Pseudobacteroides sp.: one gene and its partner. The protein of the gene in region 2 interacts with the protein of the main gene of each other region in a pairwise test. Links are inferred from orthologs where the notes say so. Each region holds a gene or a part of one and is shown on either strand. Other genes may lie near its edges.

Region 1 (15,875 bases), on a different replicon or contig from region 2:
ATAAATATATGTTTATAGGTGAGTTGTCACTAGACGGTCAAATAAGACCTGTTAATGGTGTTTTGCCTATGGCTGTGCGGGCAAGGGATGAAGGGATTGAAAACATAATACTATCAGTGGATAATGCTGAGGAAGCAGCAGTTGTCAAAGGGGTTAATGTTCTTCCGGCAGTGAATATTATCAATGTAATAAGGCACTTGAATAAAGATATGGAAATTAATCCCTACACTATAGATATCGATAGACTTTTTTGCAAAAACACCGAGGATGAACTTGATTTTTCTGATGTTAAGGGTCAGGAAAATGTTAAAAGAGCTTTGGAAGTGGCTGCGTCAGGTGGTCACAACTGTTTACTTATCGGAAGCCCAGGTTCTGGGAAAACTATGATTGCCAGAAGAATCCCTTCAATATTACCGTCCATGACATTTGAGGAAGCCCTTGAAGTTACTAAAATTCATAGTATAGCGGGAACTCTTCCTGCAAAGACACCACTTATGACTAGAAGACCTTTCAGATCTCCACATCATACAATATCACGCTATAGCCTTATAGGCGGAGGAAATGTCCCCAGACCTGGGGAAATCAGCCTTGCCCACTACGGAGTTTTGTTTTTGGATGAGGTACCGGAGTATGGCAAAGAAGCACTTGAGGTTATGAGACAGCCTTTGGAGGATGGTTATGTGACCATATCAAGATTGAGCGGAAGTATTTCATATCCTTCAAAAACAATGCTTGTTTGCTGTGGTAATCCGTGCAGATGCGGTAATTTACTGGATGAAAGCAAGGAATGTTGCTGTTCACCAAAGCAAGTACAGCAATATCTTGGAAAGATTTCAAGTCCCCTTATGGACAGAATTGATTTGCACATAGAAGTAGCTGGGGTACAATATGCAGACCTGGACAGTACCCAATCCGGGGAAAAATCCCATGTAATTAGAGATAGGGTAAATAAGACTAGAAAAATACAGGTTGAAAGATATAAAGGTCTTGGAATATTTTCCAATTCCCAACTGACTTCCTCCCTGATAAGCAAATACTGCAAACTGGATAATGAAGGAAAGGCACTTTTGAAAAACGCCTTTGAGCGATTGGGGCTAAGTGCAAGGGCACATAACAGAATATTAAAGGTAGCCCGCACAATTGCCGATATGGATGAGAGTGTTGATATCAAGCTACAGCATCTGGCTGAGGCAATTCAATATAGAAGTCTGGACAGAAAAGTCTGGGGAAGATAGAATTCTGAAAGGGAGATTATTTATGGGAAGAAGACCGAATATTGGTTTCTTTGTAAATGAAATTGATGGAGATTTTCAGACGCTTTTCTGGACGTCAATAAGAAAAGCGGCAGAGAAGCTGGATGTCAATCTGATCACTTATGAGGGAAGGATTCTATTTAATACTGATAATATAAGCGGAGAGCATAACATAGTTTACAAGCTTGCTGATGCTGCAAGACTTGATGGCCTTATAATAGCAACAGGGACTTTGATAAATAAGGTTTCAATGGACTGCTTTATTGACTATATCAAAGAGTTCCAAGGTATTCCAAAGGTCTCTATATATGAAAATATTCCGGGTGTACCCAGCATACTTGTGGATAACAAAAAAGGCATGAAAAGCTTAGTGGATCATTTGGTAAATTATCATAAATTTAGAAAGATCGGGTTTTTGAAGGGGCCTTTAAGTAATGATGAAGCCAATGTAAGGTTTAGTGCATACATAAGCGTTTTGGAAGAAAACAAGATCGAGGTTGACGATAAGATAATTTTTAGCGGTAACTTCCAGTCGGAGACCGGCTGGGAAACAGCAGAATATATAATAAAAAATAATATAAAAATTGATGCCCTTGTATGTGCCAATGATGAAATGGCAATTGGAGCCATTAAATATTTCAGAAGCATGAACCTTGATTATAAAGATAATTTTGTGGTATGCGGTTTTGATAATGCTCACAATTCGGCAATAATAACACCTTCACTGACCACTGTAAGTCAGCCTATGGACATGATATCCGAAAAGGCTATTGAGCTGCTTATTGAGGAGATTAACGGTACAGAAGTATCTGATGTGATAAAGCTTCCTACCTCCATGGTAGTAAGAGAATCCTGTGGATGTAGTTCAAATACCAATAGATCTTCTACCTTTTCGGATTTTTATATAAGGGCAATATCTAATTTTAAGATCCATGAAAATTTACAAACCTATAGCCTTGAAACACTTTATGATCTCTTAACAACAGCGTTAAAAAAGTTAAACATCAAAAGCTGTTTTATTATTAAATACCAGGAAGGACCCATAAATCTTAATAGCACTATACCGGATTTTTCAGAGCTTATGTATGCTTATTATGATAACGAAAGACAAGTATTACAGGACATGTTGTTTAAAACAAAGATGCTGGTGCCTGATAACTTTATACCTAATAACAGGCAGTTTACATATCTTGTAAAGCCATTGTTTTTTAATAGTGAACATTTTGGTTTTGTTTGTTTTGAGGTTGACAGTGATGATGTTATAAATTTTGAACTTTTAAGGGGACAGATAAGCAATACATTAAAAGGTGCACTTATGCTTTTAGAAAAGGAACGAATGAGTGAACAATTAAGTGAGCAGGAAAGAATGTCAACTTTAGGTCAGTTATTAATCAGCATAGCCAATAATATAAAATCACATATAATGACAATTGCAGGCTCAACCGTTGCACTGGATTCTCTGGTAGAAGAATATGAAAAGTCAATTGATGACAAATCCGTAACAATGGAAGATCATCACGATATAGCTAAAGATATGGGTTCGTGGATAGAAAGAATTGATTCTACTTTAAGGTATATGACTAATGTTTTGGATCAGATCAATGACCAGTACGCCAAGTTTACAACAAAAAATATGGACAGCTTTAGCATTAGCGACCTTATTGAAGGTATTAAGAATCATATAAGAAAGTCTGAAATTCTGAGTACTCAGAAAATTAATATAAAAATAGAAACGAATCCTGAATTGAGAATAGCAGGAGAAGTTATAAACTTGCTTCAGGTAATTGACAATATATTGATTAATGCAGCTCACGCCAATAAAGAGAATGATTCGGACATGATTGAAATAAGATTTGAGCAGTTAAAAGGCTGCATTCTTATTTCTGTTAAAGATTATGGAACTGGAATACCTGAGGGAATAAGGTCATCAATTTTTAAAAAGATGGTTACTACAAGAGGCAAAAACGCTACAGGTATCGGGCTTATGCTTTCATACTCTACAATAAAAGGAAGATTTGGCGGTGACTTATACTTTAACATAGATGATACAGCGGGAACAACGTTTTATATTAAGCTCTTTTTATAGAGCTTTTGATCAAGTCTAGGCACCATCAAAAAATAACTTCCGATATAAATTTATTAATCATGCCTCAGGAAATAACAAATAAGGAGTGACAGGATTTGAATACTTCTAGCATAATAAAAGTACTTATTCATAGCAATGATACATCTTTTTTGCCAGAGGAAAAAGAGCTTCTGCAAATGCATGAGGTAGATTTGCACTTTTTTAGCGACAAGCTGGATATGCAGGATGCATTAAAATCCGGTAATATAGATATGGTGATCCTAAGTACAAATAATCCTGATCATTCGGAAATGTCAATGATTGAGTCAATAAGGAATATAAGTTCTACAGTAGAAATAATTTTGTTGGTCGAAAGCGATGAATTATTCCCAAGTTTGGATATGTTTACGGCATACGATATACACAGCTGCTATATAAAATCAAGTTTAAAAAATAATTTGCTGATAGAAGTCCTTTCTGCAAAGAAATCATGCATGCAAAAAAGACAAATATGTGCCTTGCTAGAGGAGCAGCAGTCAATTAAAGTTAAGATGAAGGAAATACATGAAACCCTTATTGATAATGAGAGATTGTATTTCATAGGAAGAATAACAGGTAGTATATCTCATAATATGAAAACTCCGCTAATGTGTATCGGCACTTCCATCCAGACTCTTAGGGAACTTATAAATGAATACAACCTTTCTATTGGAGATCCTGCAGTTACAAATGAAGACCATAAAGAAATAGCAAAAGATATGGAATCCTATGCTACAAATATTCAGGAATACTATTTTTATCTTCGGGATTTGGTCCAAACCTTAAAGGATCAAACCGTCTCAAGGTCAATATCACCATACAATTCTTTTACAGCAGCCGATTTGATAAAGAGGCTTGGTATTATTATAAAAGATGAGCTGAAAATACATAAGTGCGTATTAAATCCTCAGTATAACATAAGTGATAATGCTTTATTTAAGGGAAGGCTTATAAGTCTTATTCAAGTTATAAACAACCTTATTATTAATTCCGCTCAGGCATATAAGGATGGGGGCATAATTGATCTGATGATAGATAAACAAGGGGATGAGATAAAAATACTAATAAAAGACTACGCTGGGGGAATTTCGGAGAATATAAAGGATAAACTGTTTAAGGAAATGGTCAGCACAAAGGGGAAAGACGGTACAGGACTCGGTATATACAGTTCATATCAGATTATAAAAACCGAGTTCAAAGGAGACATTAAGTTTGAATCCCATGAGGGTAAAGGAACCGCATTTACAATTTCCATTCCAAATGTAAATAATTAGTCGAGTTTATATAGTTGAAAATTAAGGCCAGTTATTCTATAATTTCTGTTGTAAATAAAATCATAGAATAATGAGGCCTGTTTTTATGGGAAAAGATTTTTTGGAAATTGATTTGTATAAACCTATACATGATTTGTTTGTGAAGGAAGGCTATGAGGTAAGGAGCGAGGCCCATTACTGTGATATATGTGCAACCAAGGATGAACAGCTGACAATAATTGAACTCAAGAGAAACTTAAGTGTTGAATTGCTAGCACAGGCAGTAAAGAGGCAAAAGCTTGGTGATTTTGTTTATATTGCTGTTCCCAAGCCAAAAAAGCTTATAGGTACATCCAAATGGAAAGATATATGCAATCTCATTAAAAGGCTTGAGTTAGGATTGATTCTTGTTTCATTAGAAGGCAAAAACCTTGTGGAAATTCCTATTTCACCAAAGCCCTTCGATTTTCAGGCGAGCAGACAAAAAAGTAAAGATAAAAGATTGAAGCTTGTTGAAGAGCTTAAGGGTAGAACTATGGAGCTGAATGTTGGCGGCAGCAGAGGAAAAAAACTTGTAACAGCTTATAAGGAAAACTCGCTTCATATAGCATGCTGCCTTAATATGTTCGGTCCAATGACAGCAAAAAAAATTACTCAATATGGAACAGACCCAAATAAAACGTGGAGTATTTTAAATAGAAACTTCTACGGTTGGTTCTATAAACATGAAAAAAGTGTTTATGGGCTCAGTGATGCGGGTAAAAGAGCACTTGATGAATACCCCGAACTGGCAGAGCATTATAAGAACAAAATACTTTATAATGATCAATAATTATATATCAGTTTTTAAATATTATAAGCATTTAAATAGTAATTAATATTTATCCAAATTTTTACGATATATATCTGTGGAACAATATAAAAAAATAAAACACTTAGTATTATAGTCATAAAGTTATTGTTATTTGTGTTTTGTATGGTATAATAGCCTAGTGATTGCATACTTCAATAAAAGAGGTATAAATATGGAAGATGAACTTATATATTGGGTTTGGTTAAATTCAATACCAGGATTAGGCAGCGTTAAATGCGGCCAGCTCCTCAAGTTTTTTGAGCATCCAAAGAATATATGGTGTGCTTCCGAGGCAGAATTAAATAAGGCATCCTTTCTGAATCGTCAAGGGATTAATTCCTTAATGAATGGAAAATACAGAGAAGATGCAATGAAACATTTAAAAGTAGCAAAAGAGCAGAAAATAAATATAATTACTATTAGAGATGAAAACTATCCATATTATTTGAAAAATATATATGATCCGCCGATAATTTTATTTGTAAGAGGGAATATACTAAAAAATGAAAAATGCATTGCAATAGTGGGGGCAAGAAGAGCAACCTCCTATGGGCAAAAGATGGCGGAGACCTTGTCTTATGCTTTAGCTGGTATTGGTTTGACGGTGGTTAGCGGCATGGCAAGAGGCATAGATACTAATGCACATAAGGGAGCAGTACAAACGGGAAGGACAATTGGAGTTTTAGGGTGTGGGACAGATATTGCATATCCACCTGAAAACAGAGGGCTTATTTCGGAAGTGGCCAAAAATGGTGCGGTTATATCCGAATACCCTCCCGGCACACCTCCACTTCCTTCTAACTTCCCTGCAAGGAACAGGATTATCAGCGGAATGGCTATCGGAGTAGTGGTTATAGAAGCAGGTGAAAGAAGCGGCTCCTTAATCACAGCAGAGTTTGCACTAGAACAAGGCAGGGAAGTTTTTGCAGTTCCCGGAAATATAAACAGCATAAATAGCAAAGGTACAAATAGATTGATTAAAGACGGAGCAAAAATTGTTACAAGCGTAGAAGATATATTGGAAGAATTAATTAACTATGGTATAACTGACAACGTTAGGAGTATCAAAAATGACAAGACTTTTGATGAAGCCTTGTTTAAAGGGCTTAGCAGCGATGAAAGAAGACTGGTTGAATGCCTTAAGCTTGAGCCCTTGCACATAGATGAACTTACAAGAAAGAGCGGGTTTAGTGTTAAGGTTGTAGGTTCTCTGCTTGTAATGCTGGAATTAAAAGGGGTAATAGAGCAAATACCCGGTAAAGTTTTTAAGATAAAAGATTAAAAAAGCAGATTACGGAGGATTATGATGGCTGGTAATTTAGTAATTGTTGAGTCGCCTGCAAAAGCTAAAACTATAGGAAAGTTTTTGGGCAAGGGTTATAAAATAACTGCTTCCATGGGCCATGTAAGGGATTTACCGAAGAGCCAAATGGGGGTTGATATTGATAACAATTTTGAGCCTAAATATATAACAATTAGAGGTAAAGGCGATCTTATTGCAAAATTAAAAAAAGAAGCAAAAAACGCAGAAAAGATATATCTTGCCACTGACCCTGACCGTGAAGGTGAGGCTATATCCTGGCATTTGGCCAATATTTTGAATATAAGCGAAGATGACAGGTGTAGAATCACATTTAATGAGATTACAAAAAATGCTGTTAAAAATGCAATAAAGGCTCCAAGAAAGATTGATTTAAATCTGGTTGATGCTCAGCAGGCGAGAAGGGTATTGGACAGAATAGTAGGTTATAAAATCAGTCCTCTGCTATGGAAAAAGGTTAAGAAGGGATTAAGTGCGGGTAGGGTTCAGTCAGTTGCTACAAGACTTATAAGCGACAGGGAGGATGAAATAGAAAATTTTAATCCTGAAGAGTACTGGACTATTGATGCAAAATTGAACCAGATAAAAGGCAAAACTCCCTTCAACGCAAAGTTTCATGGAAACGTGGAAGGTAAGATAGAATTAAAGGATGAAGCAAGGGTAAATGAAATAATTAAATCTATTGATGGCAAGAAGTATGTTGTAACCAAGGTAAAGAAAAGTGAAAAGAAAAGGACCCCGGCACCTCCGTTTATAACAAGTACAATGCAGCAGGAAGCATCAAGAAAGCTTGGGTTTACCACTAAGAAGACAATGATGGTTGCACAGCAGCTTTATGAGGGTGTCGATATTAAGGGCCATGGTGCAATGGGTCTTGTAACATATATTAGAACTGACTCCACAAGAGTATCCAATGAGGCTCAGAACGAGACCAGGGAATACATTAAGGAGAAATACGGAGAAAAGTTTGTACCTCAGGAAACAAGGATTTATAAAAATAAATCCGCTTCCCAGGATGCACACGAATCCATAAGGCCTACTTACGTAAGTATGGAGCCTGATCAAATTAAGGATTCATTGTCCAATGAGCAATATAAGTTGTATAAGCTTATTTGGGAAAGATTTGTTGCAAGTCAAATGTCATCTGCAGTATATGATACATTGAGTGTAGATATAAATGCCGGCGATTATATTTTTAAATCAACAGGATCGAAGGTGAAATTTCCAGGGTTTATGTCAGTATATATTGAGGGCAGGGATGATGAAGGAGAAAATTCCGAAACCAATATACCTGTTTTAGAAGAAGGTGAAGAGCTTGACCTTAAAAAGCTTGATCCCAAACAGCATTTTACTCAGCCTCCGCCAAGGTATACAGAAGCAACACTTGTAAAAGCATTGGAGGAGAAGGGGATAGGAAGGCCAAGTACTTATGCCCCTACCATTACTACCATCCTTGCAAGGGGATATGTCGAAAAGGATAAGAAATTTCTTTTTCCAACAGAGCTGGGCAAAATTGTAACGGATATTATGAAAAATAATTTTAAAGATATAGTGGATGTTCAGTTCACTGCTCAAATGGAAAATAAACTTGATGCAGTGGAGGTTGGAGGCAAAAGATGGGTGGAAATCATGAAAGAATTCTACAAAGATTTTGCTGTTGTATTGAATGAAGCAGAGGAAAGCATTGGCCAGGTAGAAATACCTGTTGAGGTTTCTGATGTTATTTGCGAGAAATGCGGTAAAAATATGGTTGTAAAAATGGGCAGGTTCGGTAAGTTTCTTGCTTGCCCCGGATTTCCTGAGTGCTGGAACTCAAAGCCTATTGTCGAAGAGGCAGGGGTTAATTGTCCAAAATGCGGTGGCAAGGTTGTAATAAGAAAGACTAAAAAGGGAAGAAAATATTTTAGCTGTGAGAATAGAGCTGACTGTGGTTTTATGACATGGGATAAGCCAACCGATGAAAAATGTCCTAAATGCGACAGCTTTTTGGTTTCTCATGCATCCGGAAAGAAGGAGACCATTAAATGCAGTAAAGAAGGCTGCGATTATGTAAAGCCTAAAGAATGATTAGGGATAATTATAAATGACTAAATAATAACTAAATAATAACTAAAGAATGACTAAAGAATAAGAGGAAATGTGGATAAATGACTGACTATATTAATGTTATTGGAGCTGGCCTTGCAGGCAGCGAAGCTGCATGGCAGATTGCCAAAAGAGGTGTAAAGGTAAAGCTTTATGAAATGAAGCCCCGCAAATTTTCACCGGCACATCATCTAGAAACATTTGCGGAGCTTGTTTGCAGCAATTCACTGCGTTCAGCACAGCTTGAAAATGCAGTGGGCCTTTTGAAGGAAGAGATGAGAATATTGGATTCTATCATACTAAGGTGTGCAGATGATACTTCTGTGCCAGCAGGAGGTGCACTGGCTGTCGATAGGACCAATTTTTCCGGAATGGTTACCGATATTTTAAAGAAAACTGAAAACATTCAAATTATAAACGAGGAAATAAAGAGCCTGCCGGAAGAGGGGATTACCGTGATAGCAACCGGGCCCCTTACCTCTGAAGAATTTTCAGGTTATTTAGGTGGTTTGATCGGAAAGGAATACCTGTACTTTTTCGACGCGGCAGCACCTATTATTGAATACAATTCCATTGATATGAGCAAGGCCTTTAGAGCTGCCAGATATGGCAGAGGGTCAGATGACTATATCAATTGTCCTATGAATAAGGAGCAATACGAGCATTTTCTAAATGAGCTTAACAATGCAGAAACTTCCGAGATAAAGGACTTTGAAAAGGATGCTGTTTTTGAAGGCTGCATGCCTGTAGAAAGCATGGCTCAAAGAGGAAAGGATACGCTAAGATTCGGCCCCTTAAAGCCTGTAGGTCTGGTAGATCCCAATACAGGAAAGGAGCCTTATGCTGTAGTTCAGCTGAGGCAGGACAATGCAGAAGGCACTCTTTATAATATAGTAGGATTCCAGACAAGGCTCAAATGGCCTGAACAAAAAAGGGTGTTCGGATTGATACCAGGCCTTGAAAATGCTGAATATCTAAGGTACGGAGTAATGCATCGCAATACTTTTATCAACTCGCCTGGTAAGCTGGACGGAGCATATAGGCTTAAGGATAGGCCAAACCTGTTCTTCGCAGGCCAGATGACAGGAGTTGAGGGATACGTGGAATCGGCCTCATCCGGTATGCTGGCAGGAATTAATGCTGCATTAACCTATTTTGGTAAGGATGTGGTTCTTTTTCCAAAACTTACGGCTATAGGAGCGTTGAGCAGTTATATTTCCAATCCTGCAGTTAAAAATTTTCAGCCTATGAATGTCAATTTCGGGTTGATGGACAGCTTGGATGTCAGAATCAAAGACAAGAGAAAGAAAAACTTTGAAATATCCCAGAGGGCCTTAGAGAAGGTACGAGAAATAAAAAGTCAGATTGAAGAACGATTTAGTTCATAAATAGCTATATTACAGTAAATTAATAGACTGCCTGATGTCCATTATATGGTGCCAGGCAGTTATTAGTATTATCTCCAGAAATATATAATTGCATATATTTTTCCAACTGCATTTTTTGTTGAATTTCATAGAAAATTATGATATTATGTATTTATATGACCAAGATATTATCTTCTTAGTGCATTTACATATCAAATTTAAGCTTTTTGTAAAGAGAAACCAAAAGTTTTGTCGAAATTTTGCCATATGAAAGATTAATCATTTTTTGTTACCATTAATACAATTAATACAATTTTTTCTTTTATTTTAGGGTGTGATAGGAAAATTAAAGAATTCCACTGGAAGGGGGATAACCTATGGTCGGATGGTTATTCAACAATGCAAAAATATTGGAAAAAGCAATGGATGGTACAGTCTTAAGGAATGAAGCAATCACACAAAATATCGCCAACGTTGATACACCGGATTATAAAAGAAAAACAGTAGCTTTTGAAAAGGCTTTAAGCGATGCGATGGATAAAAGCAGCTTTAGGGGCTATCGTACAGATAAAAGGCACATCCCCATTGGAGGAAGCAATGTGGATAATGTTAATATAAGTGTCACAGAGGATAATTCCGCACTTCAAATGAGACTTGACGGTAATAATGTTGACATTGAGGCAGAGATGTCTTTGATGGCAAAGAATAACATATTGTATAACGCATTGACGCAAAAACTTTCAGGAGAATTTAGAAAGCTTAAGTCGGTAATAAGTGAAGGGAGAAAATAATATATGGGATACTTCAGTTCTCTTGATATAAGTTCTACAGGGCTTACAGCCCAACGACTCAGAATGGACATAATATCCCAGAACATTGCGAATGCCGAGACAACGAGAAGTGAAAACGGACTGCCGTATAGAAGGAAGCTTGTGGTATTTGAGGAAAAGTCGGCATCGGCACCATTTTCAGAGTATTTAAGTGCTAGCAGCAAAAATAAGATAGCAGGCAATGGTGTCAGGGTAAGTAACATTGTTGAAGACTCTTCTCCATTAAAAAAGGTTTACAACCCCGGACATCCTGATGCTGACAAAGATGGTTATGTAAACATGCCCAATGTGGATGTTCTTACGGAAATGATAAATATGATTTCTGCCACAAGATCCTATGAAGCCAATGTTACTGCTATAAATACCACAAAAAGTATGGCTCTTAAAGCACTTGATATCGGTCGTTAACATATCGAATAGATTAATATGGTATTAATAAAATAAAGTATATTCTACATAATTATCTAGTAAAAACTACTATACATGGAGGATGTTATGGCTGTTAACTCGATAAACGGTTTTAATGCAATATCCCCTGTTACTTTTGATAAGAACATCCCGGTCAGTGAAAATAAGGGATTAAATTTTTCGGAGATTTTTAATAATGCCCTAAACTCCGTTAATGAACTACAGGCCCAATCAAAGGAGCTTACAAATGATTTGGCAGCAGGAAGGACTGACAATATTCACGAGGTCTTGATTGCCGGAGAGAAGGCGGATGTAGCCTTACAGCTCACTATTCAAATCAGAAACAAAATTCTTGATGCATATACTGAAATAATGAGAATGCAGATCTAAAGTTTTAATTAAATAAAATCAAAACAAGAAAGTTAATATGGCAATACCTGAACGGAGATAAATGGAAGATTATATTAGGGGTTAATGGGTATCAAATCTAGGATTGGAAATTTTTCACGGAAGAGAAAGCTCTGTAAAAGGTGGTGTAATTATGCCTGAATTTATTTCAAGGCTACAGCAAAAAGCTGCTGAATTATGGAAAGTTCTCGATAAGTCCCAGAAAAGGCGGATTTATATTATTTCTGCCATTCTGGTGACTGTTCTTGCAGCGAGCATAGTTTTGGCTACTCGTACAAGCTATGTGCCGCTTATTAAAAGTTCCAATCAAAAAGATATCAGTGAGATGACTAAAATTCTCCAGGAGCAGAATATAAAGTTCAAGCTGGATCAAAATTCAGGAACTATTCTTATAAATTCAAAAGACAATAACAAAGCACAGGTAGCATTAATTCAGGGCGGATATCCTAAAAGCGGCATGACCTTTGAGGATGCTTTCAGCTCCATAAAAATAAATACTACCGAAAGCGACAAACAAAAGCTTTGGCAACACTATGACGAGTCAACATTAAGCACAAAACTAAAAATGCTGGCGGATAATATTGAAGATGCAAGCGTCACTATATCCAAACCTGAAGACACTCCGTTTATAATTGACAAGAAGGATAATGAAAAGCCTTCTGCAAATGTAATTATCAAACCGAAGAGTGAGCTTACTGAGAAACAGGTTCAGGGTATTGTCATGATGGTTGCATCAAGTGTTATTGGGCTAGAACCAAAGGATGTCACTGTTCTTGATAATAATCTGAATATTTTGAATAACCAATCGGTGGACAGTACAATAAATGAGGCAAACAATCAGTATGATATGAAGCAAAAGATGAAAGTGACACTTGAGAACAGTGTATATAATCTTTACAACAAGGTGCCCCTTGACAGCTTTGAAAGCATTAGGGCTGTTGTAAATCCTGTTCTTGATTTTGATAAACTTAAAAGGCAGACAAGTGACATTTCAAACGGTACAGGTCTGGATGGTCCCGCCATTATCAGCTCCGAGAGGACGAAGGAGAAGCTTGTTAACGGAGAAGCAGGGGGAGTTCCCGGAACCGACACAAACCCGGGAGATACCACTACATACCCATTAAATTCCGATGGCAATTCTACATATGACAAGTCATCTGAGAAGATAAATAACGAGTATAAGAGAACAGTTACAGATGAGGAGAAGGCACTGGGTGCCTTAAATATGGAGAAATCATCCATGACCGTTGCATTATACTATGGAAGAAGGGTTAAGGATGATAAGAATATCACTGCTGAGTTCATCGAGTCAATTAAGAGCGATGTGAGCAGAGCTACAGGAATACCGGCAGCTAACATATCGGTTAACAAATATAAAATGGCTCCTGAAACCATTGAAGTTAAGTCATTAGCCGACACAATAAAGGAGCTTGTCAATGCTTATGGGTTCTTTGCATTGCTGCTGCTTTTAACTATAGGTCTTATGATTGCACTTATACCGAGAAAGAAGAAAAAGGAAGCACCACAGGAGGCGGCTCCGGCGGCCGAGCCGGCTTTGGCTGCAGCAACAACAGGTGGCTTTGATGTAACGGTTGGAGATGAATTTGAGGATGAAATCCAAGAAATTGATATGGAAGAGAAATCTGAAGTTAAGAAGCAGATTGAAAAGTTTGTAAAACAAAAACCTGATTCTGTGGCACAGCTCTTAAGAACATGGCTTTCAGATGATTGGGAGTAATATATAGATAATAAAAAGAAACTTAGCCGAAAAATTGCTGGGGGGATAAAGGTGAGCCGTAACAGTACCGGATTTAAAGGTGATTATAATGGAAAAACCAAAGCAGCTATGCTTTTAATATCTCTTGGACCTGAAAAATCCGCTGAAATATTCAAGCATTTAAAGGAAGAAGAGATAGAGCAGCTTACACTTGAGATTGCAAATATTAGGACTGTAACACCAGAAGACAAGGAACGGGTTTTAGAAGAGTTTTACCAGATATGCCTCGCACAGGATTATATAGCAGAAGGTGGTATAAATTATGCCAAAGAAATTCTTGAGAAGGCTTTAGGAACTCAAAAGGCTTTGGAGGTTATAAACAAGCTTACTGTATCGCTGCAGGTGAGACCCTTTGATTTTGTCAGAAAAGCAGATCCTTCGCAGCTTCTAAACTTTATACAGAACGAGCATCCCCAAACGATAGCTCTAATTCTTGCCTATCTTAAGCCTCAGCAGTCATCAATAGTTTTATCGGCTTTGCCTCAGGACAAACAGGCGGATGTGGCAAGGAGAATTGCGACGATGGACAGGACATCTCCCGAAGTAATAAAAGAAGTAGAAAGGGTGCTTGAAAAGAAGCTTTCTTCACTGGTGACTGAGGACTTTACAGCTGCAGGTGGTGTTCAGTCAATTGTTGATATCCTCAATAATGTTGATAGAGGAACAGAAAAATATATTATGGAAACCTTAGAAATTGAAGATACTGATTTGGCAGAAGAAATCAAGAAGAGAATGTTTGTATTTGAAGATGTATTAACCCTTGACAACAGATCGATACAGAGGTTCTTGCGGGAAGTTGACAACAGCCAGCTTGCTATTGCATTAAAGGGCTCTACCGAAGAGGTTCAGAAGCTTATATTCGGTAATATGTCAAAGCGTTTGTCCGAGATGATAAAAGAGGATATAGACTTCATGGGACCTGTAAGGCTCAAAGATGTTGAAGAGGCACAGCAAAAAATTGTTAATGTAATAAGAAAGCTTGAAGATGCAGGTGAAATTGTTATTTCCAGAGGCGGAGGAGATGAAATAATTGTATAACAAGGTATATAAAAACTATCAGATAAATCTGGGATTACCGTTTCAAGTAAATAAGCCGTTAAATTTTCAGACAGTTAAGCATATGGACGATGATATGAGTTTTGATGATGATAAGGAACTTTTCATTCAGCAGCAGGATGACGTTGAAACCAGGGAACAAATACTGGAAGCTGCCCGTGAAGAAGCGGAAATGATAATAAAAGAGGCAAATTTCGAGGCCGAAAGGATTGTAAATCAAATCCAGAACCAAGCTATGGAGAATGCAGCTGCAATTTTGGAAGAGACCAGGCAAAAAGGCTTCGAAGAAGGGTATAACGAGGTTAAGAAGCAGTATGAGGACTTGCTTGAGGAGGCAGAGTTTATCAAGGAGCATGCAAGGATTGAATATAAGGAGGTCCTTGAAAGTATTGAGTCTGATGCTGTAAACATTGTGTTGGATATAGCCAGAAAGGTTTTGGGCATGGAAATCAGTACCAATAAGGAAGTCGTTCTTGGACTTATAAAGCAGGCCTTTGAAAAGTGTTCCAGCAAGGAAAATGTGGTCTTAAAGGTATCAAATGAAGACTTTGACTATGTCTGTGCCAACAAGGATATTATTTTGGGAATGGTTGAGGGTATAGGTGAACTTGACATAAAGAAAGACTCATCATTAAAGGCCGGAGGGTGTATGGTGGAGACAGCATACGGAACTATTGATGCAGGGATGCAGACTAAATTCAAAAAAATCGAGAGTGCATTCAGAAATGTTATTTTGGACAAATAGATGATTACCTGAAAATTACATGAGGGGTGCGGACAATGCCTGTAATAGACTTGGGAAGATACGCGGAAATACTGGAAAAATCTGATTATATTGAATATACAGGTAAAGTATCAAAAGTTGTTGGATTAACAATTGAATCTACCGGTCCTGAAGTAAATATGGGAGAAATGTGCTACATTCACACTTCAAAGGGGAGAAAAGCCATAGAAGCGGAAGTTGTTGGATTTAAGGACAATAAGGTTCTTCTTATGCCTCTTGGTGATATGAGCGGCATAGGTCCTGGTAACAAGGTAGTGGCTACAGGTGAACTGCTGCGGGTTGGTGTGGGAGAAATGCTGAAGGGAAGGATATTGGACGGTATGGGTAAGCCTATTGACAGTAAGGGTGTTTTTGAAACCCAGTGCTTTTACCCAGT
Region 2 (15,887 bases):
CTGCATAATTAATTGAACTCATATCGGGACGAACTAAAACGATTATACCAACCCATGCGATTAAAATACTTATCGTCATCTTTGCAGTTATTTTTTCTTTCAAAACCAAAATGGCTATCAGAGCAGCAAAAATAGGATGTGTATTATTAAGGACTACGCTGTTGGTGAGGGTACCGTTCGCAATGCCTATGAAAAGCAGCAAAACAGCACTTCCCCCAAAAACCCCTCTAGCAACCAAAAGCCTTTTATTGCTTGAAGAAATATTCACAACCCCCGCAAGTGAAAGCATCAACACAGTAACTACACCGAAAAGCAGCCTGAAAAATGCCACCTCCGAACCGGAAAAATCCTCTGATGCCAACTTTGCAGTATAATTCATTGTAGCAAATAATATGGATGATACAAGCATTTGCAGGGGCCCTAATACAAACTTTTTCTCTCTTTCAGATAAATTAATCTTCTTCATCTTCCTCAGGCATATCCCAATTGTGGTAAACATTCTGTACATCATCCATGTCTTCCAGGTGTTCTATTAATCTATCCATAAACTCAATCTGTTTTGGTTCAACAAGCTTTGTCATTGTTGCAGGTATCATTGTAAGCTCTGCTTCAATAAACTCATAGCCCTTTTGCTCAAGGCTCTGCCTGACATTGGAAAACTCCTCCACAGAAGTAGATATTTCATAATACTCCTCTTCACTCTTAAAATCTTCTGCACCTGCATCTATGGCTTCCATCATCAGATCATCTTCATTTATTTTGCTGCTTTTTTCTATCATCATTACGCCTTTTTTACTGAACATAAAGGACACACATCCCGTTGTTCCAAGATTGCCACCGAATTTGTCAAAGTAATGACGTACATCACCGGCTGTCCTGTTTTTGTTGTCGGTCATTGCTTCTACAATAACGGCAACTCCCCCAGGGCCATACCCTTCATAGGTTATTTCCTCATAATTTGATCCATCCTGCTCTCCGGATGCTTTCTTTATACATCTCATAATATTTTCATTTGGCATATTGGATGCTTTTGCTTTAGCTATTGCATCCTTTAATTTGGGATTTGCTTCAGGATCCGGTCCGCCTTGCTTTACGATAACACTAATCTCTCTGCCGAGCTTAGTAAATAATTTTCCCTTTTGTGCGTCGGTTTTTTCTTTTTTTCTTTTAATATTAGCCCACTTCGAATGTCCGGACATAATATACCTCCTGTAAAAACTAATGAATAATAAACCACCTTACGGTCGCATGTTATAAATTATAATTTAAAAACATAAATTAATAAAGTCGTTTTTTGCTTTTACAATTATAAATATAATTTCGAGAAATATATTTACATTCTTTCTTTGTTTATGTATTATATATATGTTATTTTATGGTTATCGAAGGAGTTAATTACATGCCTAAAAGATTTAATCATATAAAATTAACAAACCATACCTACAAAATATTGATAAAGCTATTAATGGTCATATCTGTTGCCATCGTTTTTTTTGCTCTGTTCTACTTTCTTTACAGCAGCCTTATGCTGAGCTCTGATAGCTTTATATTTATACAACTTATTACAATAGTAATACTGGTAGCTTCGTTAGCTATTATACAATTTCTGAAACACAATCCTTCGAGCAAAAGTTCCCGCGAGGATTGCGGGAAGGAATTACATCCAGATTTGGCTCCTTCTCAACTAAAGCTTTTAGAAGAACTAACCATACTCAATAAGCAACTGACTGAAAATGACAAAAGAAAAACCGAGTTCTTTTCCAACATATCTCACGAGTTAAAGACACCCATAAGTATTATTCTGGGGGCTATACAATTGATTGAAGCAAAATGCCCTCCTTACATAAACGATAAAAGAAAATCATCAAAATACCATAAAACTATCAAGCATAACTGTTATCGACTACTAAGGCTAATAAACAATCTGCTTGACATAACCAGAATGGATTCAGGCTTTATTAAACTTAATACAATAAATTATAATATAGTGTATTTGATTGAGGAAATTGTACAATCCATTGCGCCTTACTCAAATCAAAAGGGATTAATAATGGAATTCGATACCGAAGAAGAAGAAATATTCATGTCGGTGGATGTGGATAAAATAGAAAGAATAATACTAAACCTGTTATCGAATGCAATTAAGTTTACTCCGGCAGGAGGTAAAATTTTTATAAATATAAAGCGAAATGGAGACAGTGTTCTTGTTTCTGTAAAGGATACAGGTCCTGGTATCCCTAAAAGTCTTCATTCAGAGATTTTTGACCGTTTTAAGCAAACAAACAGCAGTCTGACCCGCGAAAACGAAGGCAGTGGAATCGGGCTTTCTCTTGTAAAATCATTTGTAAGTCTTCACAACGGAAACATTAGCCTAAATAGCGAGGAGGGCCATGGAAGCGAATTCATAATAGAATTGCCCGTACTATTAAACTGTGAGTCAAGGGAGCCTGTAACGGTTAATTCCAGCAACGGGCATAGGATAATAGAGGCAATAAATATCGAATTTTCGGATATATATTAAAATGTGAGTTATATGGTAACTCTTAAATTTCTATAATCCTTCCATTTTCATCTACAGTTACATAAACCTCACCTTTAACATCAACAATTGCTCTTGCATTAGTTAGTTCGGTCATATTATCTATAAACACCCCTACCATATCAACAGGGATATACACTGTTAATTCTACATCTTGCTCATAATTAATTTCTTTTATGATATAATCACCGGCCATTAACCTGTTCTGTACTTTTCCAAATATAGTATACTCAACTATAATAGTAACCTGCTGGCACAACAGCCTTTTTATTATGTTGGCTGCCTCAATTCCTGCTGCCGCACATTTGCCATAAGCCCTGATAAGCCCTGCTGCCCCAAGCAATGTCCCCCCAAAGTACCTTGTTACCACAACTACTACATTCTGTATACCCGTTCTCTTTATGACCTCAAGAACAGGTATTCCTGCGGTACCGGAAGGTTCTCCGTCATCACTGAACCGTTGGATCACATTATCTGCACATATATGATAGGCATATACGTTATGGGTAGCATCCCAGTACTGTGTCTTGAGCCGGTTAATAAATTCCAACGCTTCTTCTTCGCATATTACAGGCTTTACCGATGCAATAAATTTGGACTTTTTTTCTTCTATTTGTGCCACTGCTTCATTTAATACTGTTTTATATTCCTTAACCAATCGTGCTTACTCTCATTCCTATAAATTATTTGTACACTAAAAAGATAGCAATATTTTATCTACCGCTATCTTTTATATTAGCACTAATATTTTATTGATTAAAGAATTTAAATAAAATTAATTTATTTTTATATTTTTTATCTCCTAAACTGTAATACATTCAATCTCTTTAATTTTTTTAAAAGAAAGGTTAACAAGGGATTTATCCTGACTGTAAGTAATACGTCTTATGGCGTCATCAATTTCAAAATAACCGCCGTCAGTAAATTGCTCATCAGTATTAATTTTGTAATCTTCATTTGAGGATCTCATTATATACCAAGTAATTTTGTTATAGACAGGTCTTTGACGTGTTACAGAAAAGAATTCGTAATTTGTACATCCAGCAGTTGTTACTATTTCAGCAGATATTCCGGCCTCTTCCTTTACTCTTCTTATGGCTACTTCACTTGAAAAGTCACCTTTTCTAATAATACCTTTTGGTAGAACCCACTCGTCCTTCTCGTTCTTTAAAAGAAAAACCTTATTGTTGTAAAAAACAACTCCACCTGCACAATTCCTTACAAGCATATATAAAACCCCTTTCAATTATATTATGAATACGTATTTCAAGGTGCAATAGCCCAAAAGCACCTAAAAATTAATTTTATGGGAATATTAGCTTTAGTATATTAAATGCAAGTTTTAGATTTTATTAAAAACAATTATTAATGCTTTTAATTTGTTAAAATAGAAAATATTACTTCTTATATATTATATTACTATTTATTGTACATTAATTCAATGAAAAGTTTTAATTAATAAAAAAGATCTTACTTTTTTTATATATCAAAAGTAAAATCTTTTTAATCCTTATAAATACTTTTTAATTTTATCAATTTTTGTGTTTCTAATTACAGCCCTAACCTTTATTCCATCCTCTATATACTCAGTTTGAGACACCTTCCCGTTTTCATATAGGTACGGCAGAACCCATCCTTCACTGTATGGTATGGTAAACTCTACGTCCGTTTCATTCTCCGAAAGCAATTCCGAAATTCCTAAAATAAGCTCTGGGATTCCTTGCCCTGTAACTGCTGAAATCTCATAAATTTTACAATCTCTATCAGGTATTCTGATATTGTGCGTGCCCTCAAGCATATCAACCTTGTTTAAAACCAGAACCATGGGCTTTTGTAGAGCTTCCAGGCTGTCCAATATACCCATGACAACAGCAATTTGCTCTTCGGCCTCCTCATTAGCCGCATCCACCACATGCAGCAAAACATCGGAATACACAACCTCTTCCAATGTAGACTTAAACGCTTCCACCAGCTCATGGGGCAACTTTCTGATAAATCCTACAGTGTCAACAAGGAGGGCAGTTTTACCATCAGCTAGATGAAACTTTCTTGCAGTTGGATCTAATGTTGCAAAAAGTTTATCTTCAGCAAACACATCAGAATTGCAAAGCTTATTCATTAAAGTTGACTTGCCTGCGTTTGTATAGCCCACCAATGCTATCGAAGGGACCGTATTCTTTTTTCTCGCTTCCCTTGTACGGCTTCTTCTTATACTTAATTGGTTGAGCTCAGATTCGAGAAAGTTAATCCGCCTTCTAATATGACGTCTGTCAACTTCCAGCTTCTTTTCCCCTGGCCCTCTTGTACCTATACCTCCACCTAGCCTTGATAATTGACCTCCCATACCGATAAGTCTGGGGAGCCTATACTTTAGCTGTGCCAACTCCACCTGGAGCTTGCCTTCTTTAGATCGTGCCCTCTGGGCAAATATATCCAGTATCAGAGTAGTCCTGTCAACAACTTTTGCTCCTGTTACATCCTCTATATTCCTAACCTGTGCTCCAGAAAGCTCCACATCGAAAATCAGTGTATCCACCCCTGATGCCTGGCACAAAAGCCCTATCTCTTCTGCCTTTCCTCTTCCGATATAGAAGGCAGGATCTTTAACAGGCTTTTTCTGAAGTATTTTGTCTATAACAACAGCACCGGAAGTGTTTGCAAGCTCTTCCAACTCATCAAGGGATCTCTCCGCTTCACTTTTATCACCGATCATCCTACCGGACAACGTTTCCAAACCTACAAGAATAGCTTTCTCCGCTTCAAGATCATTTTCATAGAAGGCAGATTTGCTGTTTTTATCCCGCTCAAGTATAAGCCCGAATATATAATCCAGCTCAGGGTCTTGGGGCTGAAAAGGCCCAAAAATATCCGCAGAGTTAAATTCCCCCGATTCATCCCTTGAAGCTACGGAAACATAGGCCTCAGTGAGCTCTCCATCCTTTACTCCCAAAGCAATCATAGCATCAAGCCTGAGATTTACCAGGGAGCTTATATCTACAGATGATAATTGCCCTGTAGCGTTTGGGTGGGTATGAATACACCGTATACCTGAAAGCCGCATTTTGCTTTTGCGTCCCTCAAGCTCAGGCAGTGATACCGTTGAGCTGTCTCCAATGCTAATATCGGTAACATTTCCCTTTCTGTCAAGATAAACAGCAATTTCTCTGTTTATTTTTTGAGTAAAAAAAGTAAGCTTTTGAACAAGTTCTTGAGGTATCAGGTCTCCCGATTCAAAAGTCATATCAAAAATGCCTTCAATTTCAGTAAGTACTGATTCCCTAATGGATTCAAGATTTCCAATTATATTAATAAAATTCACCCCTAGAATACTTAGGTATTTAGTAAATAATTTATATTATAGCATACATATGCCAGTCAGCAAGGCCCCTCCTACCATAAAGTTAAATATTTTTATAAATAATGTTATTAGTCTCCTTCAATTATACACTCCTGTTGGGACTTAAGTTTTTCCAAGTACCTTCTCAACACATTTTGCTGACCATACTCCATGTGAATAATTCTAAGCCCATAGTCATACACATATTCATTTCTCGCGGACCAAACTATCTCTGCTGTTAAATTAACAGGAGTATTATCCAGATACATTTTCACATCAATATTTTGCTTGGCTTCAATATCCTTTTTAGAGCATATTAAAAGACCATTAAAGCTTATGTTTTTCACTACAGCTATAAATTCAGACTTGCCGTTTCTTAAAAATATGCTGGAGTACAATGATACCGGAAATCTTTCGAAGGCCCTGTTATTAATAACATATTCTTCGTTTTCTACCACCAGCTCTAATGCATTCTTATCTATATTTATATTAACGATATGGCAGCTTGTAGTATAAATACTATCACTGCACTTGAAAGCTATGGCTATTGTATCGCCTTCAAACAACATGCAGTCTGCAAACTCTCTCATGATTTTAACAGTTATAAGCTGTCTTCCACTTTCATGATCCTGTACATCAATTACCTGACTCCTTAAAACATTGGTTGAATGATGGCTTATGGAGATAATTTCACCAGGTTTTATAAACATTGATTCTGCTCCTTTATTTTAAGAATCAAACCAATATTTTTATCGGCATAAAAGTGAAATGTTTTAACAAATGAATGAGTTTAACTAAATTTATAAACCTTTATACAACAAAATATGAATAACCAACGTAATATTTTGACATAATATACTAGTAAGCATGGTATTTACATGCTTAAATCATTAGATTTTTAGGAGGTACAGTACTGAATGATTGGTACAGTGAAATGGTTTAGTTCGGAAAAAGGCTTTGGATTTATTGAAAGGGATAACGGAGAAGATGTTTTTGTACACTTCTCTGCAATTAAAGGAGAGGGCTATAAGTCACTTTCAGAAGGCCAAAAAGTTGAATTTGATTTGGAAAAAGGCCAGCGTGGTCCGCAAGCTGCAAATGTAAGATTATCTTAGTCAGGTATTTACATTTGGATGCATGTATAAAGTATATTATCTTTAAAGTTATGATAAACGTTTATTATCTTTGTAAATAACTTGTAAATATTTTGAAATATTTTAACAAATGTTGCTTAATATAAAATATTGTGATATACTTATGAAGTTAGTCTCTATATAAGTCGGATTGATTTTCTGAATATAACTCTCTTTAATTTTTTGGAGTGAAAAGTCAGGAATAATTAGATCCAAATAAATAAAGGGAGGTATATAGACATGGCTGATAAAACTATAACTTGCAAGGATTGCAACACAGATTTCATTTTCAATGAAAGCGAGCAGGCTTTCTACAAAGAAAAGGGATTTGAAAATGAACCACAAAGATGTCCTGACTGCAGAAGAGCAAGAAAGCAGCAGAGAAGCAATAACAACAGAGGCGGCGGAAGAAGCTTCGGCGGTGGTAACAGGTGGTAATTTAGAGGAGAGCTTAGCTCTCCTTTTTGTTTTCATTAAGTTATTTTACCTTGCTTAGAATTTTAGCTATGTTTTTGTTTTTTAAATTTTTAGCATAATCCATAGCTGTGCGTCCATCTTTGTCTTTCAAATTCATATCAGCCTTATTTTCAACTAAAACTCTGACGTTATCTTCCCAGCCGCAGGAAACAGCTCGTATTAATGCAGTTTCACCCTTATTGTTCTGGTAATTGATGTTTGCTCCCTTTTTTATTACATATTCCAGTATGTTCCTGCTCCCATTTTCACCAGCCGTAATTATTGCTGTATTCCGGTTATTCCACTCATTTTGAAACTCCAGATTAGATCCTTTCTCCACTAGCATTTTAACAATATTAAAATCCCCGACAGAAATTGCAGTCATTAAAGCACTATATCCATCAATGTCATCCATATCTGCACCATTCTTGAGCAAATATTCCACGGCTTCTGCATTTCCATAAGAAATAGCTCCCCTTAGAAAGTCTCCTTCATTCCTGAATCCATTAATATTTACCCCTAAATCAAGAAAGAATTTAATATCATTTAAGTCAGAAAGGACTGGAAATAAATCGCCATAAACATCATGTTTCTTGTAAAGGTCAACACCATTAGCCAAAAAGAATTTAAATGCCTCATAATTTTTCTTTGTGCATGCTCTCTGAGCAGCTCTCCATAAGACATCATCATTTACTGGAAAACCATGATCAAGTATCATTTGAATTATTTTAACATTTCCGTTTTCAGCAGCGTCAAACAATACATTGACTTCTCCTCCCAATTCAGGCTCAAATGGCTTAATGTTCGATCCTCTTTTTATCAAATACTCAACCGTGTCAAGTTGACCATTAATTACTGCAAAATTCAAAGCTGAGTTATCGCTTGAGTCTCGTGCTTGAATGTTAACCCCTTTACTTACTAAATATTTAACAACATCAAGGTTCCCATAATACGAGGCAATCATAAGAGGCGTATACTTATTCTTATCAGTATAGCTTAAGTCAAGTCCTTTTAATTCCAACAGTTTGATTGTCTCCACACTGCCAAAAGCAGCAGTAAAAAATAATATCTTCCACTCATCGTCTCTTTTAATTTTATTTTCTTTTACAAATTCAATTAGTTTTGATGATTGTCCAAGCATTGCTGCCTCCAAAGTAGGATCAAGCCCTGATTGGTATCCTTCCTTTATTAGGCCTTCCAGTATCCTTTTCTGTACTCCCAGGTTTGGTGTAATATATGTACTTCTTCCCTCCAATGCAGCTTTTAACGTAACAGGCCTGATTTTAGCCCCATGTTCCAAAAGCATAGTAACTATTGTGTCGATGTTTTTTTCTGTCGCTGTTGCCCTACCATTATTATTAAGTACACGTTCAAGTGCAGTGTAGCCATTACACTCTATATCAATTTTGGCTCCATGCTTTATTAAAAATTCACATTTATGTACATCTATATTACTTGCTGCCCACAATAAATAAGTTGAACCTTCAGATGTAGTATAATTAACATCTGCCCCAATCTTAACAAGATACTCAGGCACTCTTAAATTGTTGTTTTGTGCATGATTATATGCAAGCCATAATGGATTGGTCTCCGGAGTAATGATTCCCTTCAACTTATTTATGTCAGCTCCATCATCAATAGCTTCCTTAATCATCTCCAGGTTTTCATATTTAATACCGTCAAATAATTTACCATCGCAGTCCGAACTGCCTAATAATCCGGTAATATTTACACAGGAAGATAAAAGCAATCCTATCGTAATTATAATAATCATTGAAACTAACCTTTTGCCCTGTCTCATCACATATGCCCCTTATGCTATATTATAAATTATAATTTAATTCTAACACACAATATGGAAAGCTGAAAGGCATATCTAATTGATGTATAAACCTAGAATAACCTATAGATACGCCTCTCCAGCCTACATAATAAACAAACTTAATTAAAATAATTTGTTAAATCAAAAAACTTTTCAAAATACTGTAAATAGCTCATAAGTCTGTTATAGGCAGCTTTGACTTGGTCTTTTATTTCACCTAGGTCTACTAAGATAAAATAATATTTTTCATTGATTCATCTTGTTCTTTCTTTTTGCCCGAAAAACATCAAATAACAATATTTCACGCATAATAAATCACTAAAGTGTATATACTTATATTGACCAAGTATTAAGCTAACCCAAAAATTAACATTTACATTTGCAAGAATGTGTGTTACATTATTAAAGCACGTTAAATTATCGCGGGGTGGAGCAGTCGGTAGCTCGTCGGGCTCATAACCCGAAGGCCGTTGGTTCAAGTCCAGCTCCCGCAACTAAAACAAAAACCTCTTGTTCGTCGGAACAAGAGGTTTTTAATTTTTATATTCTACTTTAAAAAGTGTATAATTATGTTGGCTATGGAAACATATAAAACAACCTGGCCTATGGCAGCTCCCATATTGTTCTGCTCATAAACCTCCGCCCATATATTCACCTTCAAAATAGCTGCAAAAATCCATTTCATTAAATATGCCAATACTAGAAAAACCGCCAGCCCGATAGCACATACCACCATAAGATCGATAAAATCAAACTCCAACTGATACTGTATAATATGAGTCAGGATAGTTTCAACTGCCAGAACAAACCCTCCAAGTGCCACCCCTGCTGCAGGGTTATTATCTACGAATATTTCTTTAAAAAGAGTTGTTTTTGATCTTAAAACCATCTCATATACAATCAGTGCCATTAATGAATAAACAACAACCGTCAGCATCTTAAAGAGAGATGAAAATAATTCTTCCGGCATGAAGTCCATAAACATTATTACACTTACCGATACAATTGAAAGCGTTGCTGAAAACAATGAAGCAGCTACGTTTTTCTGATTGTAAACCTCGTTGTTAAGGCTTATTTTGCCTTCAATATCCGGCGGGCTTATCTGTCTTATTGCCAGGTTGGAAAACAGACGCAAAACGGTAAAAAGGACTATAAATCCTGCTTCATAACCAATACAAATCAAAAGATCCATAAATACATCTTCATGAGCAGGTCCTTCAATTGCCTTTGCTGCCAGGTATAGAGTGGGGAATATAAACGCCCCTAAAAACTCAATCCATGCTGCAAGGTTATCCTTTTCAAACAATGCGTCCTTTAGATTTATTTTTCGCAGAATTATCTTAGAATACATAAACCATCCCAGTATGAATCCTATTAAAATAATAGGTATATTAAATAACAAGTTATTGCCTAAAAACTCCAAGTAGCCTCGTAAATCCATCACTACCCCTCCTTATAAATAGTATTATTCTCCCTGATAAACCTTATAGAATATATCTTCAATCATTTCTCCGACAAAGATCCTGAACATTCCTGTATCCTCAAGCATTTCAACATTTAGGTATTCATCCCTGCCGTCCACAGATCTGCTGTAGTCCCACAGCTTTACGCGTATCTCACGCTCTACATCCTCCGATTGAACATCATAAACCCTGATCCGTCCTGATATTCCATCGATTCGGTCTTCTTCCTCAGGCATATAGCATCTCTCATACTCATCCCCTTCCGGTGATGTGAGATATCTTTGACCAGCCACGTTAAACAAAAAATCCTCATCAAAGGGTATGGTATCTACCATACTGTATAAGTAAGTTTCCAAACTATCATTGTTATCCTTGAAAACCTCAAGGACATACTCGGTGTTTTCCGATTTTGAATATATAACATATCTTGAATAGGACTTTTCTCCTACATTCATCTCAATTACTTTCATAAACTTGAAAATACCTTTGTTTTTAAGCTCTCCCACATTGAACTCAACCATGGAATTTGGCGTTATCTGCAATGGGTTATACACTTTTGTTATTACCGAGCTTTTATTAAATCCGAACATTTTATGCCTCCTTTTTGAGTACCAGTCATATTAATGCAACAATCATATTAATACATCCTGCTCTGACCCCTTGGTTTTTTAGGCCGCGAAACTCTCCTTATGATAGCTATAAGGATTACAATTATTATTAGTATTATTATTATTGTTACTATTGGATTACCCACTCTTGAAGGATATCTGTTAGAGTAATAGATAGTATCAACATTTCTTCGCTGATAATCGTCTGAAAACTGGAGATCAGGATCAACATCAGAATCTAAATAGTCGTCATCCCTTGCTATGTTTCTTGCCTCCAATGCCCTTACCCTCGCCTCCATCTGAGCAAAATGTGCAGCATCAAAGTAGTTTTTGTACGGATGAATGTCCATCCAATGATGATACCAAAATAGTTCGGATGCTCTCATAAGAAACCACAAATCCCAGGGCCCGACTGATGCATACCCGTAGGAGAAAGGACTTCTGAAATAGCCTGTGTTATAGTTGACTATTACAGTCCTGGAGCTATAATAATTTATCCTCTGGGGCCTTGTCTTCAAAGCTTCTTCAAAATCCATCCTGTTGCTTACATTATACTTTTTCTTCATCGACAAATCATAAACCTTTTTCTGATCCGCATTTAAGCTGGCATTATACTTCTTAACAGATGCCTGCTTTTTATAAGTATCCTCCATGTATGTTTTCTTTGAGGAATTTAACTTGCTGCTTTTTGAAGCACTTCCGGTCGAACTGCTGGAACTGCTCCAACCGCTTGAGCTTCCGGAACTCTTCGAACCGCTCGAACTTCCAGAGCTGCTTGAGCTCTTTGAAGAACTCTTTTTAGAGCTTGATGACCCCGAATATCCGGAAGAGCTCTTGGTACTCTTAGTACTTTTACTGGAAGACCCGGAATAGCTTTTTGAACTTGAAAAGCCCGAGCTTCGAGAACTTCTGCTTCCCGAATAGCTTCTCCTGGCATATACGTCACAGACTTGTGTAAATAAAAAAATTAAAACAAATAATAGTGCTAATATTCTTTTTCGCATTTTTTCACCCCTGGAAAATTATTTATCACCAATCACCAATATAAAAATCATTAATTTATTTGATTTTTATATAAAAGATTTACAAATCCTATTATAACATTTACAGATGAAACCGCAATGCGGATTTAAAACCATAGAAGCCCGCCATGATAAATTACAGTTTCCACATGTAACGGGACCAAATAAATTCCATTCTTAATCCGCACAGCTATTTCCTGGACAATAATGAAACTTTCCCATTCATATCTCAACTACGCTTGACACGAACACCTGTTCGTGCAATAATTATTATGTTGAAATAATTTCAAAGACTAAAGGTATTGCAAAAATACTGATAATTCAATAAAATCATATAGTGTAGCAAAATGGTAAAGGATGGTTATTAATGACAAAGAACACCAAAGCTGACAAGTATGGTAATGAAAGTATATCTTCATTAAAAGGGGCGGACAGGGTTAGACTGCGTCCAGGAGTTATATTCGGTTCTGACGGCCTTGAAGGATGCCAGCATTCGGTATTTGAGATACTCTCAAATTCCATAGACGAGGCAAAGGAAGGCTATGGCAATATTATAGAGGTAACAAGGTTTAATGATAATTCCATAATGGTTAAAGACTACGGAAGAGGAATTCCCCTTGACTATAATCCAAAAGAGGAAAGGTTCAACTGGGAGTTGGTTTTCTGCGAACTCTATGCCGGAGGCAAATATAAAAACAATTCAGGGGAAAATTACGAATTCAGTCTTGGGTTAAACGGTCTGGGGAGCTGTGCAACTCAATACAGCTCCGAGTATATGGATGTCACTGTTTTCAGAGATGGGTTTAAACACGATCTTCACTTTGAAAAGGGTGAAAACATAGGCGGCTTGAAAAAAGAAAAATGCAGCTATAAAAGCACAGGAACCTGCATAAAGTGGAAGCCTGACCTGGAAGTATTCACAGATATAAACATTCCACTAGAGCACTTCAAAACAGTCCTTAAAAAGCAGGCGGTAGTTAACTCAGGCATTTTATTCAAGCTATTTGATGAAGAATCCGGAGAAGGCTTTGAATTCTATTACGAAAACGGTATTGTTGATTATATAAAAGAAATTAGCGGTGACAAGAGCTTTACCGATGTACAGTTCTATGAAACATCTACAAAAGGAAGAGACAGGGAGGATAAACCGGAGTATAAGGTTAAAATACAGATTGCCTTTTGCTTCAATAATGAAATTAATCTTCTTGAATACTACCATAATTCCAGCTTCCTTGAATACGGTGGTGCACCTGATAAAGCAGTAAAGGCTGCTTTGGTATATGAAATTGACAAATGCCTAAAAGCAAGAAACAAGTACAATAAAGACGAAGCAAGGATCACATTTACAGATATTCAGGACAGCCTTATACTGGTAACCAATTCGTTTTCCACAATTACCAGCTATGAAAACCAGACCAAGAAATCCATAACCAACAAATTTATTCAAGAAGCAATGGCGGATTTCTTAAAACAGCAGCTGGAAATCTATTTTATAGAAAACAGAATGGAAAGTGAAAAAATATTAGAACAGGTAATTGTAAATAAACGCAGTAGAGAAACAGCAGAAAAAACGAGGATAAATATAAAAAAGAAGCTAAACGGCACAATTGATATTTCAAACCGCGTAAAAAAGTTCGTTGACTGCAGGACAAAGGACTTGTCAAAACGAGAGCTTTATATAGTTGAGGGTGATTCAGCCTTAGGCTCTTGTAAGCTTGGCAGGGATTCAGAGTTTCAGGCAATTATGCCAGTAAGGGGAAAAATATTAAACTGCCTCAAGGCCGAGTATGACAGCATATTTAAAAACGATATTATTGTGGATCTTTTAAAGGTCTTAGGGTGCGGAGTTGAAATAAATTCGAAGCATAACAAGGATCTTAACACCTTTGACATGAACAATCTTCGCTGGGACAAAATAATAATATGCACCGATGCTGATGTGGACGGATTCCAGATACGTACACTGATACTTGCCATGCTGTACCGTCTGGTCCCTACTCTCATACAGGAAGGAAAAGTTTATATAGCTGAGTCTCCTCTATATGAGATAACATATAAAAACAAGTCTTATTTTGCTTATTCGGACAAGGAGAAAGTAGAAATTACCGCTAAAATGAATGGGAAGTTTTCAATCCAACGTTCAAAGGGTCTTGGCGAGAATCAGCCTGAAATGATGTGGCAAACCACTATGAACCCGGAAACCCGCAGGCTTATACAAGTTGTACCTGATGACTACAAAAAGACCGCAGAGTATTTTGATTTGCTTCTTGGTGACAATCTACCGGGAAGAAAGAGCTTTATTGAAGAGCATGGTTACAAGTACCTTGAGATGATTGATGTTAGTTAAGGTATGATTGATGTATAGATTAATTGTTTTAAACAGTTAAGGAGAAAATACGCAATGTCACATAAAAATAAAATTGAGCAAAAAATTGTTGAGACGCTTGAGAAAAATTACATGCCTTATGCTATGAGTGTCATAGTTTCAAGGGCAATACCCGAAATAGACGGATTTAAGCCTTCCCACAGGAAGCTTCTTTATACCATGTACAAAATGGGCCTTCTTACTGGGAACAGAACCAAGTCTGCCAATGTTGTAGGCCAGACAATGAAACTCAACCCCCATGGTGATATGGCTATATATGAAACACTGGTGAGATTGACCCGGGGAAATGATGCTTTACTTCACCCTTATATAGATTCAAAGGGAAACTTCGGGAAACAGTACTCAAGGGATATGAGATTTGCAGCTCCTCGTTATACAGAGGTTAAGCTTGATAAGATTTGTGAGGAGCTTTTTAGAGATCTGGAAAAAAATGCTGTTAACTTTGTAGATAACTATGACGGTACCATGAAGGAACCCACCTTGTTTCCTACAACCTACCCCAATTTGCTTGTTAATGCAAATCAAGGCATAGCAGTGGGAATGGCAAGCAACATATGCAGTTTTAACCTACGGGAAGTTTGCGAGACCGCCATACAGTTTATAAACAATGAGAATGTTGATATATTACAATATTTGAAAGCCCCTGATCTTTCAACAGGTGGTCAGTTGATTTATGTGGAAAAGGACATAAATGACATATATAATACAGGAAGGGGCAGCTTCAAGCTCCGTGCGAAGTACAAATTCGATAAGGAAAACAACTGTATAGAGGTTTATGAAATACCTTATACCACAACCACTGAATCAATAATAGATTCAGTCATTGACTGTGTCAAGGACGGTAAGATAAAAGACGTAACCGATGTTCGCGATGAAACAGACCTGAGCGGTCTGAAAATCACTCTGGATCTTAAAAGAAATACTGATCCCGAGGCGTTAATGAATAAGCTGTATAAACTTACCCCGCTGCAGGATTCTTTTAGCTGTAATTTTAACATCCTTGTAAATGGCAGTCCGAAGGTTATGGGAATCAGGGAAATACTCAGAGAGTGGGCAATTTTCAGGATAAACTGCATAAAACGTCAAACCCTCTTTGATATTGGCAAGAAAAAAGATAAACT

Evidence for each region.
Region 1: the proteins of VIO64_RS14305 (region 2) and topA interact in binary tests that used the Escherichia coli proteins (3 or more experiments, as listed by UniProt). The link is inferred for Pseudobacteroides sp. from one-to-one orthologs.

Annotation. Positions count from the first base shown.
Region 1 is NZ_DATCTU010000032.1:61,610-77,484, forward strand. What follows is about bases 6,372-9,310. They hold topA (type I DNA topoisomerase), read left to right. Parts: upstream 6,372-6,769; coding sequence 6,770-8,851; downstream 8,852-9,310. Other genes in these bases: dprA (DNA-processing protein DprA), read left to right, coding at 6,372-6,745; trmFO (methylenetetrahydrofolate--tRNA-(uracil(54)-C(5))-methyltransferase (FADH(2)-oxidizing) TrmFO), read left to right, coding at 8,932-9,310. In the rest of the region: VIO64_RS04815 (YifB family Mg chelatase-like AAA ATPase), read left to right, coding at 1-1,235; VIO64_RS04820 (substrate-binding domain-containing protein), read left to right, coding at 1,258-3,339; VIO64_RS04825 (sensor histidine kinase), read left to right, coding at 3,435-4,631; VIO64_RS04830 (DUF2161 family putative PD-(D/E)XK-type phosphodiesterase), read left to right, coding at 4,717-5,442; more of dprA, read left to right, coding at 5,636-6,371; more of trmFO, read left to right, coding at 9,311-10,257; flagellar basal body rod protein FlgB, read left to right, coding at 10,614-11,027; flagellar basal body rod protein FlgC, read left to right, coding at 11,031-11,474; flagellar hook-basal body complex protein FliE, read left to right, coding at 11,562-11,864; flagellar basal-body MS-ring/collar protein FliF, read left to right, coding at 12,016-13,620; flagellar motor switch protein FliG, read left to right, coding at 13,672-14,697; VIO64_RS04875 (FliH/SctL family protein), read left to right, coding at 14,690-15,460; flagellar protein export ATPase FliI, read left to right, coding at 15,496-15,875. UniProt on the Escherichia coli protein: Releases the supercoiling and torsional tension of DNA, which is introduced during the DNA replication and transcription, by transiently cleaving and rejoining one strand of the DNA duplex.
Region 2 is NZ_DATCTU010000093.1:22,902-38,788, reverse strand. What follows is about bases 1,371-4,321. They hold VIO64_RS14305 (YigZ family protein), read right to left. Parts: upstream 3,198-4,321; coding sequence 2,544-3,197; downstream 1,371-2,543. Other genes in these bases: hflX (GTPase HflX), read right to left, coding at 4,050-4,321; VIO64_RS14300 (NUDIX hydrolase), read right to left, coding at 3,342-3,767; VIO64_RS14310 (HAMP domain-containing sensor histidine kinase), read left to right, coding at 1,400-2,521. Also shown: VIO64_RS14320 (DMT family transporter), read right to left, coding at 1-466; VIO64_RS14315 (YebC/PmpR family DNA-binding transcriptional regulator), read right to left, coding at 453-1,199; more of hflX, read right to left, coding at 4,322-5,780; VIO64_RS14290 (PilZ domain-containing protein), read right to left, coding at 5,966-6,586; VIO64_RS14285 (cold-shock protein), read left to right, coding at 6,794-6,991; VIO64_RS14280 (zinc-ribbon domain-containing protein), read left to right, coding at 7,250-7,447; VIO64_RS14275 (ankyrin repeat domain-containing protein), read right to left, coding at 7,488-9,266; VIO64_RS14265 (hypothetical protein), read right to left, coding at 9,835-10,728; VIO64_RS14260 (hypothetical protein), read right to left, coding at 10,753-11,340; VIO64_RS14255 (hypothetical protein), read right to left, coding at 11,388-12,362; VIO64_RS14250 (DNA gyrase/topoisomerase IV subunit B), read left to right, coding at 12,748-14,727; VIO64_RS14245 (DNA topoisomerase (ATP-hydrolyzing) subunit A), read left to right, coding at 14,782-15,887.